Regions from separate parts of the Priestia megaterium genome, predicted to be linked through region 1. Evidence: riboswitches for the same ligand, from Rfam matches in the RefSeq annotation. Region 1 holds a riboswitch; each other region holds the start of a gene.
The links. A riboswitch is a leader RNA that binds a small molecule or an ion and turns the genes downstream of it on or off. The one in region 1 is predicted to bind cobalamin.
Positions count from the first base shown of each region.

Region 2: it holds a riboswitch for cobalamin, as region 1 does, so the genes downstream of both, CEQ83_RS09660 (ABC transporter substrate-binding protein) here and nikA (nickel ABC transporter substrate-binding protein) in region 1, are expected to answer to the same signal.
Region 3: it holds a riboswitch for cobalamin, as region 1 does, so the genes downstream of both, CEQ83_RS23735 (ribonucleoside-diphosphate reductase subunit alpha) here and nikA (nickel ABC transporter substrate-binding protein) in region 1, are expected to answer to the same signal.

Region 1 covers NZ_CP023317.1:480,353-484,809, reverse strand. Annotated here, with positions in the region: gene CEQ83_RS02570 (GNAT family N-acetyltransferase) at 19-546, opposite strand; gene nikA (nickel ABC transporter substrate-binding protein) at 616-2,157, opposite strand; cobalamin riboswitch at 2,302-2,492, opposite strand; gene ftsZ (cell division protein FtsZ) at 2,495-3,499, opposite strand; gene CEQ83_RS02555 (tautomerase family protein) at 3,859-4,248, opposite strand; gene CEQ83_RS26905 (hypothetical protein) at 4,416-4,457, opposite strand, start outside.
Region 2 covers NZ_CP023317.1:1,925,010-1,929,466, reverse strand. Annotated here, with positions in the region: gene cbiB (adenosylcobinamide-phosphate synthase CbiB) at 1-334, opposite strand, end outside; gene CEQ83_RS09665 (adenosylcobinamide amidohydrolase) at 339-947, opposite strand; gene CEQ83_RS09660 (ABC transporter substrate-binding protein) at 1,036-1,995, opposite strand; cobalamin riboswitch at 2,255-2,387, opposite strand; gene CEQ83_RS09655 (thioredoxin family protein) at 2,478-2,792, opposite strand; gene CEQ83_RS09650 (YpjP family protein) at 2,981-3,583, opposite strand; gene CEQ83_RS09645 (class I SAM-dependent methyltransferase) at 3,964-4,457, opposite strand, start outside.
Region 3 covers NZ_CP023317.1:4,637,826-4,642,282, reverse strand. Annotated here, with positions in the region: gene CEQ83_RS23745 (o-succinylbenzoate--CoA ligase) at 1-608, shown strand, start outside; gene menC (o-succinylbenzoate synthase) at 612-1,715, shown strand; cobalamin riboswitch at 1,994-2,179, shown strand; gene CEQ83_RS23735 (ribonucleoside-diphosphate reductase subunit alpha) at 2,313-4,457, shown strand, end outside.

The DNA.
Region 1 (4,457 bases):
AATTACTGTATGATCTCGTTACGTTACGACTCGTTGTATTTTTCTGTCCATGTGCAGCGTATTCCATGGTTCATCCTGTTCAGCTAGCCTTTTGATAAAGCCTTGTGAAGCCCAAAAAGGAATAGCGCCAGGTAAAAAAGGATGAGTATGCAGATACAGCGTGTCATAAAAATGACTTTGGGCAAATTGTTCAACTGCTTTTAACAGCTGCTGTCCAATGCCTAGACGCCGGTACGCTGGATCGACATAGCATTTTACAACCTCAGCTGCAGTTCTATGTTCATATCGCTCTTTTAATGCATGAAACCGTCCATCGTAAGCGTATAAACCAATGGTTCCAATTACTTGTTGATTTTCCGTAACAGCTGCAAAAAAAGCAGCGTCTTTCGCTTGAACGTAATGTTCATTAAAATGAAGCAAATCCACAGGAAGCTGATTTTTTTCCAGCATAGGAAATAGCTCATTCCGCATATTCATGACAAACTGAATCACTTCAGCATCATTTTCTTTTACTTCTTTAATTTGATACATTTGTACTTCTTGCACGTTTACTGTCACATCCTTTTAGCGATCATTGTATACTTTTTCTTTTCTCTGCTTATGCTGCAATGTTAACTACGGTGTTACGTCTAAATGCTGAGTCAGCATATAATACTCGCTTGGATTTGTTGTCCAGTTTTTCACTTTTTGATTATAAGCAACAACAATGTTTGGATGTACAATCGATGACGTCAGCATTTTTCTATTAATCAAAGCGGTTGCTTGTTTGGCTAACTGATCTCGTTTTGCGTCATCTACTGTTGAATTTAACTGTTCTATCATTTTTGTTAGCGTATCATCATTAATCCGGCTGGCATTTAAACCACCGCCGGGCAAATAGTTCGTACTTAAATAATAGCTGGCATCTCCTCTAGGTGCTGTGATAAGGCTGTACAATGCTAAATCCCAATCATCTTTTGCCATTACATATTCATCGCTATCTTCAACTAGGTGAATCTTAATAGTAATTCCTAACTCTTTGGCATTAGACTGTATAAGCTGAGCAATTAAAGGCAGTTCTGGCAAAGAACTGTATGTGACAAGAGAGAGCGATAGTGGCTTTCCATTTTTGATTGCTTTGTCATTTTTGATTTGATAGCCTGCTTTCTCTAAATATTTTTTAGCAGATGTCATACCTCTTTGCTCATTAGCAGTACTATCAGCAAAAGGAAATTGGGGTAAAAATGGACCTCGAGCCGCTGCCGCTTGATTGTTCATGATGCTGCTAACAATTTCTTTTCGGTTCAATAAGGTATCGATAGCTTTTCTTACATTTTCGTCTTTTAATGCGTCATTAGTTTGATTGTAAAGCAATAAATGGGTGCGCACACTAGGTACTCCACTTACTTTAAAAGACGGATCTGTTTGTAAAGTGCCCAAGCTTTCTAAAGGCGGGCGATAAATAATATCGGCTGTTCCAGATTGAAGAGCAGCAACTCGCGCATTAGCATCTTCGTTAAATCCAAAGATCGCACTTTTCAATTTCACTTTTCCACCCCAATAATTTTCATATCTTTCTAATTTTACTTGATTTCCTTGATCAAAAGACAAGACGCGAAATGGACCCGTACCAATGGGCTTCTTAGCTATATTAGAAGCATCAACATCTATAATAGCTGTATTTGGATGCACTAATTCAGAAGGAAATTTAGGCATTGGTTCTTTTAATGTAATTGTCAGCGCATGACTGTTCGCTTTCATTTCTTTAATATTTAAAGCGTTTTTCATCGCATAACTTTGATCTATCGTTCTTTGAAGAGAAGACTTAACGGCATTTGCATCTAGCGCTTTTCCATTTTGAAACGTGATGTTCTTTCTTATCATAAATGTCCATGTAAGGCCGTTATCTTTCGTTTCCCACTTTTCAGCAAGCCAAGGCTTTATTTTTAAATCGTCGTTGATTTTAACAAGCGTCTCCCCTACTCCCCCACGAACTGCTGTATAATTATCGTCCGTATGAGGATCAAGCGTTGCAGATGTAAAATTAAATAAAAACGTCACACTTTTATCCGTTTTCTTTCTTTCTTTTATACTTACGCTCTCTTCATTAGGAGCGCAAGCAGTGAGGCAAAGTAACACGAGAAATATCATAGATACAAGTTTTTTATTATTTATCATTCATTTTTCCACCTTCTATTTTAATACACAAAAAAAAGCACTTCTAAAAAGAAGTGCTTGCCTTCACAACAAATTCAGATAAACGTATCCCTTGTTTATCGTATTTTTGATTCTGCCAAAACACCTCCCTATCCTCGTAGGTTATTGTGTGCTGCGATTTATGGCAGGTCTCCTGGCTTCAAGTCATTGCCTTATACCGCCTTCCCGTCTCTAAATAGACAGTGGCTTTTTGACATAAGGCTCCTTGTTACAGTGGCGGGACCGCTCCGGATTTTCACCGGATTCCCTTTTAAGGCAATTGAAAAACAATTGCCACCATAAAAGCTGGTTATTTAATTTAGTAGCGTGCTCTTGAAACTCTAGAAGTGGAAGCTGATGGTGAAATACCTTCATCATCAAATCCAGTGGCAATAACGGTTACCATCATTTCGTCCTTTAAATCTTCATTAATCACAGATCCAAAAATCATATTTAAGTCCTGATCAGAAGCGGACGTGACAATATCTGCTGCTTCCTGTACTTCGTAAAGACTCAGGCTGCTGCCGCTCGTAATGTTCAGCAGCACGCCTCTTGCTCCATCAATCGATGCATCTAGCAGCGGACTAGAAATCGCTTTTTTCGCTGCTTCAATTGCTCGATCTGATCCCGAAGCTCGTCCGATACCCATAAGCGCAAATCCTTGATTAGACATAATTGTTTTTACATCAGCAAAGTCAAGGTTAATCAGCCCTGGAACAGCGATTAAATCTGAAATACCTTGAATACCTTGGCGAAGAACATTATCTGCTTCACGGAATGCTTCAAGCATAGGTGTCTTTTTATCAACGATTTCAAGCAAACGGTCGTTTGGAATGACAATAAGGGTATCTACCGATTCATTCATCGCAGTAATACCGCCTACTGCTTGCTTGGTACGTTTATTTCCTTCAAACTTGAAAGGACGAGTAACTACTCCAATTGTTAAAGCATTTAGTTCACGGGCAATTTGGGCAATAACCGGAGCTGCTCCAGTACCAGTGCCTCCCCCCATGCCAGCTGTTACGAATACCATATCTGCGCCTTGCAGTACTTCTTGAATTTGCTCTCTGCTTTCTTCTGCAGCTTCTCTTCCTACTTCTGGATTAGCTCCTGCACCTAATCCTCGCGTTAATGCCGCACCAATCTGCATTTTCACATCTGCTTTAGATAAATTAAGCGCCTGAGCATCCGTATTAACGGCGATAAATTCTACCCCTTGTACACCATGTTCAATCATACGGTTAACGGTGTTATTTCCTCCACCGCCGACTCCAATTACTTTAATTCGCACTAATGGCGATACATCTCCATCAAATCCAAACATTCTAAGTTCCTCCTCAATGATCAAAATTACTTTCTCTTATTATCCGAAAAAACACGTGAAGAACCTTTTACTCCTATGTTTAACGCGTAACTGTTCTTTTGTTTTACAGATTTTATACATTTCTCTTTTAACCTTTAAATCTTTACATCTTTATGTAAAATTATTGTTGTTCCGAAGTTAGTACGCCGAACTCTTTTTTGGTTTTCCCACTCAAAACGGCATATAAGCTTATTGTATCATTCATTTGACAGATGTCTGTATTTAATTTTGAGTAAGATGTGACTAAGAGAATAATATTTTTATAGACAAAATGAGAAAAAGCCCTTAGAAATAAGGGCTTCTCTAGATAATAAACCATTTTATAATTTCCCAGTTAAGAATTGAGCTTCTCCCATACCAAAGCTCCAGTCAGCATTACCGTTTTCAACAATTGAAATCATAATGTCGCTTGGCTGAATTCCGCAGCTTTCTCCCAGCTCTTTTACAATTAATTTGTAAAGAGCTTGTTTTTGCTCTTCTGTTCGCTGTTTGCTCGTCACACTTATAATAACCAAATCCTTGCTTCTCTCAAAGCCAAGACCTGTATCTTCAATAATCATTTCATGAGCAGGATGCTGATGTACAATTTGATAACGATCGCGTTCTGGGACGCCAAAGGCTTCTAGCATCGCTCGATGAGTAGCGTCTAGTAATGTTTTTAACTCTTTTTCGTCTCTTCCTTCTATTACATCAAATCTAAGTAATGGCATACTAAGTAACCTCCAGCTTTTTGTCTAATGTATTATTGCTTTATCATATCACAACTATCATTTGTAAAAAAAAGATATGCTATTCACAATGTGCTCTCTAGTGAAAGAGACCTCAAACTCTTCAATAAAAGCTGAACCTAATAAAAAGAAATGAGCAGCATAACGGCTCATTTCATTAGTACAAAAATATTTATAATAAGAGCTAAAAT
Region 2 (4,457 bases), 1.4 Mb from region 1:
CCTTATAAGCAGCTTCGCTTAAGGAACGAGTGGATATAGTAGTCGCAATCATTACGCCCTCTACTAAAACACCTAGTATAAAATGAACTCCGTACAAAGCATGAAGGAATAAAAAAGGAATAACTCCTGCGAGCACCACCATACTTATCACAAGAAGCAATCCTTTGAATCGTTTTCCTGCGCCTTTATTTAATCTGGAATCCATCCAATAAATCCACTTGCCAAACCAGCGAACGGGATGCGGCCAATTTTCTGGGTCACCTATGATTCGGTCAATGAGTAGAGCAATCGTCATGGCTGTCAGGTGTGCAATCATCGCTTGTGCAATACTCATTTCTTCACCTCTTTTCCTTAAGTGCCTGCTCTAAGCTTATTTTTACCAGCTTGGCTACCGCTTGACCTAAAGCGGTCATAGAGCCTGCATATTCATATAATGGTCCTTGCTGAGACGCTGCAACTGAGATACTGTCCGTAGATGTTCCCGTAGCAATCGTCTTTGTAGCTGGATCTATGACACCCAGCTGTGACAGCGTTTTTGTTTTGGCTTCTGTAGCGGCAATAAAAAGCTGTAAAAACGCCGCATCCGTAAGCCTGCCTTCCACGAAAAAAAACATATTAATTGTACCGGGAGAGGAATAGAAAGGGACAGCTTCGTCAGCTGTAATATCCACTGCGTTTCCTACTCCAGCCGTTATCACGGAAGCTACTCTTACTCCGTAGCCTTCATAACAGTAAATCGCTCTTTCTTTTAACCAAACCGCTGTCATCAACCCTACGATTTGCTCATGGCGCACATTTTCTTTCATCAAATATTGCTCATACTCTAAAGAAGGAGTATCTGAATAATAGTCTTTATGAACAAATCGATTGTAAAAGGTGTCCGTTTCCGTGATGCCTGTTCCTAAAACGCCTGAGCTGTATGTTTTATAAGAAGTCTCGGTTTTCATGATTAAAAGCTCAGGCCGTTCTTCAATTTTAAGATGTGAAAAGGGACCAATCCCCTTTTCAATTCGAACTGGAATATGGTCCCTCTTTTTATTTATTGTACACCTCAGGGTATACTGCTTTTGCTAAGTCCTCTAAGCCATCTACAATACGAGGTCCTAAGCGGTTGATTTTGTTTTGATTAACCTTTTCGATGTTCCCCTCTTTTACAGCAGTCATGCTGCTCCAAGCGGGACGCTTCATAATCTCATTTTTGTCTGCATCATACGTTGCGATAATAACGTCAGGGTTTAACTTAACAACTTGCTCTTCAGAAAACTTAACCCAACCCTTTTCACTAGCCGCTACGTTATCAGCACCGATCATAGTAAGCATTTCGTTCATGAACGTACCTTTTCCTGTTGTATAAATCTCAGGAGCTCCCGATACCTCTATCCATACTTTTTTACGATCTTCTTTTGAAATCGTTTTTGCTTTTTTCTCAATTGAAGCTACTTTTTCTTTCATGTCTTTAATTGTTTGATTAGCTTCTTTTGTTTTACCCGTTAATTTACCAATTTGCGTAATAGAATCATAAACCGTATCAAACGTTGTTGAATCTTTTACAACAAATACCGGAATACCCGCACTTTCAATTTGTTTAAATACTTCATCTGAAACGCCCATACTTGAAGCGTGTGCCAGCACTAAATCAGGATTTAAAGCAATAACTTTTTCTGCATTAACGTTCATATCTCCCACCTGCGCTTTTTTCTTTACGCTTTTAGGATAATCATCGTTGCTTGTGACACCGACTAATTCTTTTTCAAGGCCAAGGGCATATACAATCTCCGTATTACTTGGCATTAATGAAACAATTTTCTTAGGCTGTTTTTTCAACGTAATTTCTTTATCACGCGCGTCTTTTACCTTCACTGGAAACGCAGCTTGTGACGTTTGTTCTGTATCTTGCTTCGTTTTTTTATCACTGTTGCTTTGGCTGCCTGCACCGCATGCAGCAAGTACGATGACTAACAGCGCAATAATGGAATACGAAAGCCATTTTTTCATCTAAATACTCCCCCTATATATTGTTCATTGTGAATACGAAACCTCCACGTTAAAGAAAAAGCAAATGATCATGCAAAAAGCAGCGCTATCCCGTTTTTTCCGCTTTGACTATGTATACTGCTCGGCAGCAGCTTCAAAATAAAAAAGCTTTACTTTCAATTGAAAGCAAAGCAGGTAACGTCAAGATAAGCAGGAAAAGAATCCGTTCACTATACTTGATATGTATGTTCATTACCCTGCTTCACCCTTCCTCGAAGGTTTCACAGCTAACAATAAGGCAGGTCTCCTGACTTACGCACAAAGCGCTTACAGTGGCGGGACCGCGCTGGTTTTTCACCAGACTTCCCTTTTCACTCAATCTTTAAATTGAGACCTTATTGCTTTACGATTATTCACTTGTCCTAGTATACCCCACTCATCGAAAAATGGAAATAGCCATTCTCACAAAAAAAGCTGCGAGAATGCTCTCGCAGCTTAGGGAATTAAAGAGTTGCTAAAAATTCACGGACCGCTTCAGGCGTTTTAGCATTTGCACTGTGCAGGTGCGCAATTTTTTCACCGTTTTTATATACAAGAAGAGAAGGAATACCCATTACATTGTTTTCAGCAGAAAGTTCTTCAAACTCATCCTTGTCAATTTTAAACCATGCTTTATCTGTATTTTCGTCAACGATTTCATCAATAAACATATCCAAACGTTTGCAATCAGGACACCACGTTGTCGTAAAAATCCCAACGCTTAGTGTTTCATTCTTAATTTGTTCGCGAAATTGTTTTTCTTCCGTAAATTGTTTCATTGTGTTACCTCCAGCGTCTATTCGTTCCTTCCTACAATTCTATAGTAAGAAGTCTGACTTCATTATAAACGATTTTTTTATCGTTGTGCTAATGTTTCAGCTTATTTAGACCATAACGGTTTTAGACGTAAAAAAATGCTAGCTTAAAAAAGCTAACATTTCGAAATTGTAGAATGTTGTGTCTATTATCAGCTGAACCACTTAGGCGGCATGTTTCGGTTCCAATAAATTTTCCCTAAATCATAATGCTTTTGAAAATTATCTGCGGCCGCATGATAGTGAAAATTAAACCAGTATCCATCTTTTGGAGGATTTTCACGCCGTACATGAAACCGTATTAAGTCCTGACCGGTTTCCCGGTCATATACATGGAAAATCTTTTCACCGTAGCCAGCAGCAGGGTGCTCGCTTATCTCGAGATTCTGAATTGACTGTTCACGTTCAGTGCCAATGTCGGTCAGCACTTCTTCAATTTTAGGTAACACTGCTTGACGAAATTCATCTTCAATGACAGGACCAATTTTTGTTCCGAATTTTTCCACTGACTGTTTTTCAGCTGATTCCATTGCATACGTAACAAATGATGAAACGTCTTCATATTTTGGTTCTTCATATGGCAAATGAATATCTTCTATAACAGCTGTGACAGGAGTTGTTTCTCTTACATACCCTGCTTTATGTTGCTTGTCCGCTTTTGCATCATCAACGTATAAATATTCTGGTGGAGTGACAAGCCCAAATGTAAATACTGTAATAAATACAATTAGCATTCTTTTTATCCATCTAGGCATTCGTATCTTTCCTTTCTCATCTTTTCCCATATGGTCTTTTCATATTGTAAAATTCATTATCATAACTCACTAGGTATTGTAACATACTTATTAATTTTTTACCTATATTTGCTTATTCATTTATGCTGTCTACGGGCATTTGACGACTTTTCAGTTACCACCTTCCTTCTTCTGTTTGAGGTTGTCACACCGAGCGGAAACCTATACAAGATATTCCTTTTTTGCTGGATGCTTAAACAAAAAAGTATTTTTATGTTCAAAAATATATCATACTTTTATGAACTTTAGATGAAATTCATAAAAAAAACTTCCAAAACTTTTTAATTCCTAAAAGGTTTTGGAAGTCTTTTCAATGAGCGTAATTAATTTTACTTTTTTGGTTATTTTTGTATATCAATTGTCCCGTAATGAAATTTTGATGTTTTTCGTTTTTGCACAGTAAATCCATGCTCTTTAAAACGACTGCTTTTCCAATGATCTTTTAGCACGACCTTTTGTTTGGCTACTCTTTTTGCTTCTTGTATAGCCATTGGCGTCAGCGTGGTATACAGTGCTATTGCTTTAATACCGTTAATTCCATTCGATTCCTCAATTTGTTCTTGAAACATAGGATCAAAGTAGACAACATCAAAAGAATTATCTTCACAACACGCCAAAAACGATTCAAAATTTTGATGAACCACGTTTATACGCTTCATTGCATCATTCAACTCTTGTACGTCACTTTCCCAATTTAAAAGTCCTTGTTTGACTAAATAAGCTACATAGCGGTTGCCTTCTAGTCCGACAACTTTCCCACTTTTCCCTACCGCCACGCTCGCCATCATACTATCCGATGCAAGACCAAGTGTACAGTCAAGCACGCTCATTCCTT
Region 3 (4,457 bases), 870 kb from region 1:
ATCAAACGTATGGAATGACAGAAACATCTTCACAGTTCGTTACGCTTTCACCTGAAGATAGTTTGCGAAAACTGGGATCAGCAGGTAAACCATTATTTCCGTGTGCAATGAAAATTGTAGATGAGAATGGAAATGAAACACGTGAAGCAGGAGAAATCATTGTTAAAGGTCCAAATGTTACAAAAGGATATTTAAATAAACCTGAAGCTACTAAAAAAGCCCTTCAACAAGGCTGGTTCTATACAGGAGATATCGGGAAAGTGGATGAAGAAGGTTTTCTATATGTATTAGACAGACGTTCGGACCTTATTATTTCAGGTGGAGAAAATGTATATCCAGCTGAAATTGAAAATGTTTTGTTGAAGCATCCCGCTGTTAAAGAGGCCGGTGTAACGGGAGTAGCCGATGGAAAATGGGGACAAGTTCCTGCAGCATGCATTGTTATAAACGAAGACGTTTCAGATGAAGAGTTATCTTTACACATTCAACAATTTTTAGCAAAGTACAAACTTCCAAAGTATTTCGTTCGAGTAGAGGAGCTGCCGCGAACGGCCTCTAATAAAATCATACGCCGGAAGCTATCATCGTTCATACAGAAAGGGATTTAATCGATGATTATCAAAAAAGTACATCTTTATAAAATTGACATGAAGCTTCTTTCTCCTTTTTCAACAAGCTATGGTACGGTCCAGGATCGAGAATTGATTTTGCTTGAAGTAGAAGATGAAAAAGGATTTACAGGATGGGGAGAAGTCGTTGCTTTTTCATCTCCTTGGTATACGGAAGAAACGATTCAGACATGTTTTCATATGTTAGACGATTTTTTAATTCCTTCGCTTCTTCACCAGCAGCTTCAAAAACCAGAGGATGTTCAAAAGTTATTCAAACCTCTAAAGCGGAACAACATGGCTAAAGCAGCTTTGGACTGTGCTGTATGGGATTTGTATGCAAAGCGCCAAAATAAGCCCTTAGCTGAAGTAATTGGCGGAATAAGGCCTGCTGTAGAAGCTGGAGTGGTAGTTGGCTTAAATGATATTTCCATCATGAAAGAACAAATAAAGACTTATATGAAAGATGGTTATAAGCGCTTTAAAGTGAAAATTAAGCCAGGCGCTGACTATGAGCTACTGAAACAAATTCGAGATGAATTTCCAAGCATTCCTCTTATGGCTGATGCCAATTCAGCCTATACGTTAAGCGATAGTGATTCATTGAAAAAACTAGATGAATTGAATTTAATGATGATCGAACAGCCGTTAAGTTCGGATGATATCCTTGATCATCGATTATTACAAAAGCAAATGAAGACGCCGATTTGCTTAGATGAAAGTATTGTGAGCTATGAAGATGCACGTCATGCAATCGAACAAAAAAGCTGCAAGATTATCAATGTGAAAATCGGTCGAGTTGGCGGAATGTCTGTAGCAAAAAAAATTCATGATTTATGCGCCCTACACGGTGTAAGGCTTTGGGTTGGCGGAATGTTAGAAGCCGGGATTTCACGAGCTCATAACATCGCCCTTGCCACACTGCCTTCTTTCACGATACCAGGTGACATTTCTGCGTCGTCTCGCTATTGGGAAAAAGATATTATTAAGCCCGAAGTAGAGGTAGAAGCCGGAGTAATAAAGGTGAAGGAAAAACCGGGGATAGGATACGATATTGATAAAAAGTTTATCAAAACAATCACAGCATTTGAAAAAGAATACAAATAATTAAAAACCGTTTTTTATGAAAAACGGTTTTTTTATTGATGTTGGCAATGTTTAGTAGAAAAATAGGACAAATTTTTTAAAAAGAGCACATTGTTCCATCAAGCGTGTCAAAACATGTTATGATGGAGTAGTTTGATGAAAAAAGTCGAAGGATTTTATCGTAAAAAACAAAATTATTTTTGAAAATAGGTTGATAGTTTTCTAAGTTGTCCTATATAATGTGTTTATAACATAACACAATATGTTGTTTGTTAAACAATAATAAAATACTATATTTTGTGTTTTCCAGTGAAAAAGGTGTCTGATAAAAAGACTTAAAAGGGAATTTGGTGAAAATCCAAAGCTGTCCCCGCAACTGTGAATGCTGATGAAATAAGGAGATCCACTGTGAGTAAACATCATGGGAAGGCCTTAAAGTAAAAAGAAGCATAAGTCAGGAGACCTGCCTTTTTTATGTCGTTTTATCTTCTTCGGGAGGTGAGAGGGTAGAGCGAGGATTGAGAAAAGACTTAGTGTCTTCTTCTATCTTCGTTCTATTCGCTCACCGAGGTACGGTGAGCGATTTTTTATTTTGAAGTGAAGAGAGGAGCCATATTTATGGTGAATACATTAAAGCCTACAATTCTACATGAATTAACTGCATATATTGAACGTTTAAAAAAAGAATTTACGCAACTTGATTTTTCTTTGTATGAGGAAAAGGTTATTCAAACTGTTACAGTAAAGGAAAATATGACGGACGAAAAGGTTGCAAACGTACTAATTTTGGCAGCCCTAGAGCGTATTTCAATGGAAGAACCAGATTGGACGTACGTGGCGGCAGACGTCTACTTAAACGAACTATATCGAAAAGCAGCGGACAACCGAGGTTATGATAAAAAAGAGAAGTACGGTTCGTTTTATCAGCTTATTCAAGAACTAACAAAAATCGGCATTTATAATAAACAGCTATTAAAAACATATACAGAAGAAGAAATTAATGAAATTGCTTCAGTCATTATTCCTGAACGCGATCGTTTATTTACATACATTGGATTGCTGACATTAGCAGATCGCTATTTAGCGACATCACATGATAAGCGTGTATACGAATTACCGCAAGAACGTTTTCTTATCATTGCTATGACGCTGATGTCTCAAGAAAAGAAAGAAAATCGAACAGCATTAGTAAAAGAAGCGTACTGGGCGCTTTCTAGTCTATATATGACGGTTGCCACACCAACACTCTCAAACGCAGGAAAGAGCTACGGACAGCTATCTAGCTGCTTTATTGATACGATTGATGACAGCTTACGCGGTATTTATGATAGCAATACAGATTTGGCCACGCTTAGTAAAAATGGAGGCGGAATTGGTGTCTACCTCGGTCATATTAGAAGCCGAGGAAGTGATATAAAAGGTTTTAAAGGCGTATCATCAGGAACAATTCCATGGATGAAACAGCTAAATAATACGGCTGTAAGTGTCGATCAGCTAGGTCAACGACAAGGAGCTATTGCTGTATATTTAGATGTTTGGCATAAAGACATTTTTTCATTCTTAGACGCGCGTTTGAACAATGGTGATGAACGCCAGCGCACGCATGATTTATTCACTGGCGTATGTTTGCCAGATTTGTTTATGGAAAAAGTAGAAGCACGTGAAGACTGGCACTTATTCGATCCTCACGAAGTTCGTACGCTGATGGGCTACTCGTTAGAAGATTTTTATGATGAAGAAGAAGGCAGCGGTTCGTTCCGCACTCGTTACGCTGAGTGTGTAAACAATGAACAGCTTTCAAGAGAAACAGTGCCTGCTATTGAGATCTTCAAGCGCATTATGCTTTCGCAGCTTGAAACCGGAACTCCTTATATGTTCTATCGTGATACGGTTAACCGAGCTAATCAAAACCGACACGCGGGCATGATTTACTGCAGTAACTTATGTACAGAAATCACGCAAAACCAAAGTACAACGGTCGTAACAGAGGAAATTACGGAAGACGGAAAAATTATTATTACAAAGAATCCGGGCGATTTTGTTGTATGTAATCTTTCTTCTATTAACTTAGCGAGAGCCGTAACTGAAGATGTACTTGAACGTTTAATTCCAATTCAAGTACGCATGCTTGATAATGTTATTGAGTTAAATGATTTGCCGGTACTTCAAGCAAAGCTAACGAATCAAAAGTACCGCGCAGTAGGGCTTGGCACATTTGGCTGGAACCATTTGCTTGCCTTAAAGAAAATAGCATGGGAGACAGATGAAGCGGTAGCATATTGCGATGAATTGTATGAACAAATTTCTTACTTAACCGTGCAGGCAAGCATGAACTTAGCTAAAGAAAAAGGCGCATATCCATTATTTAAAGGCTCAGATTTTGAGTCAGGCGCTTATTTTGAAACACGTGAATACACGAGCGAAGCGTGGAGTGAACTGCGTAGCGAAGTTCAAAGCAATGGGATAAGAAATGGATATTTAATGGCTGTAGCACCTAATTCATCAACATCTATTATCGCGGGTTCTACGGCAAGTATTGATCCGATTTTCCGTAAGTTTTATTCAGAGGAAAAGAAAAACTATAAAATCCCAGTGACGGCACCAGATTTATCGCCAGCAACAAACTGGTATTATAAGTCCGTTTATTTAATTGATCAGCACTGGAGCATTAAGCAAAACGCCAAGCGCCAGCGTCATATTGATCAATCTATTTCATTCAATTTATATGTACAAAATGATATCCGAGCAAAAGAGCTGCTGGAT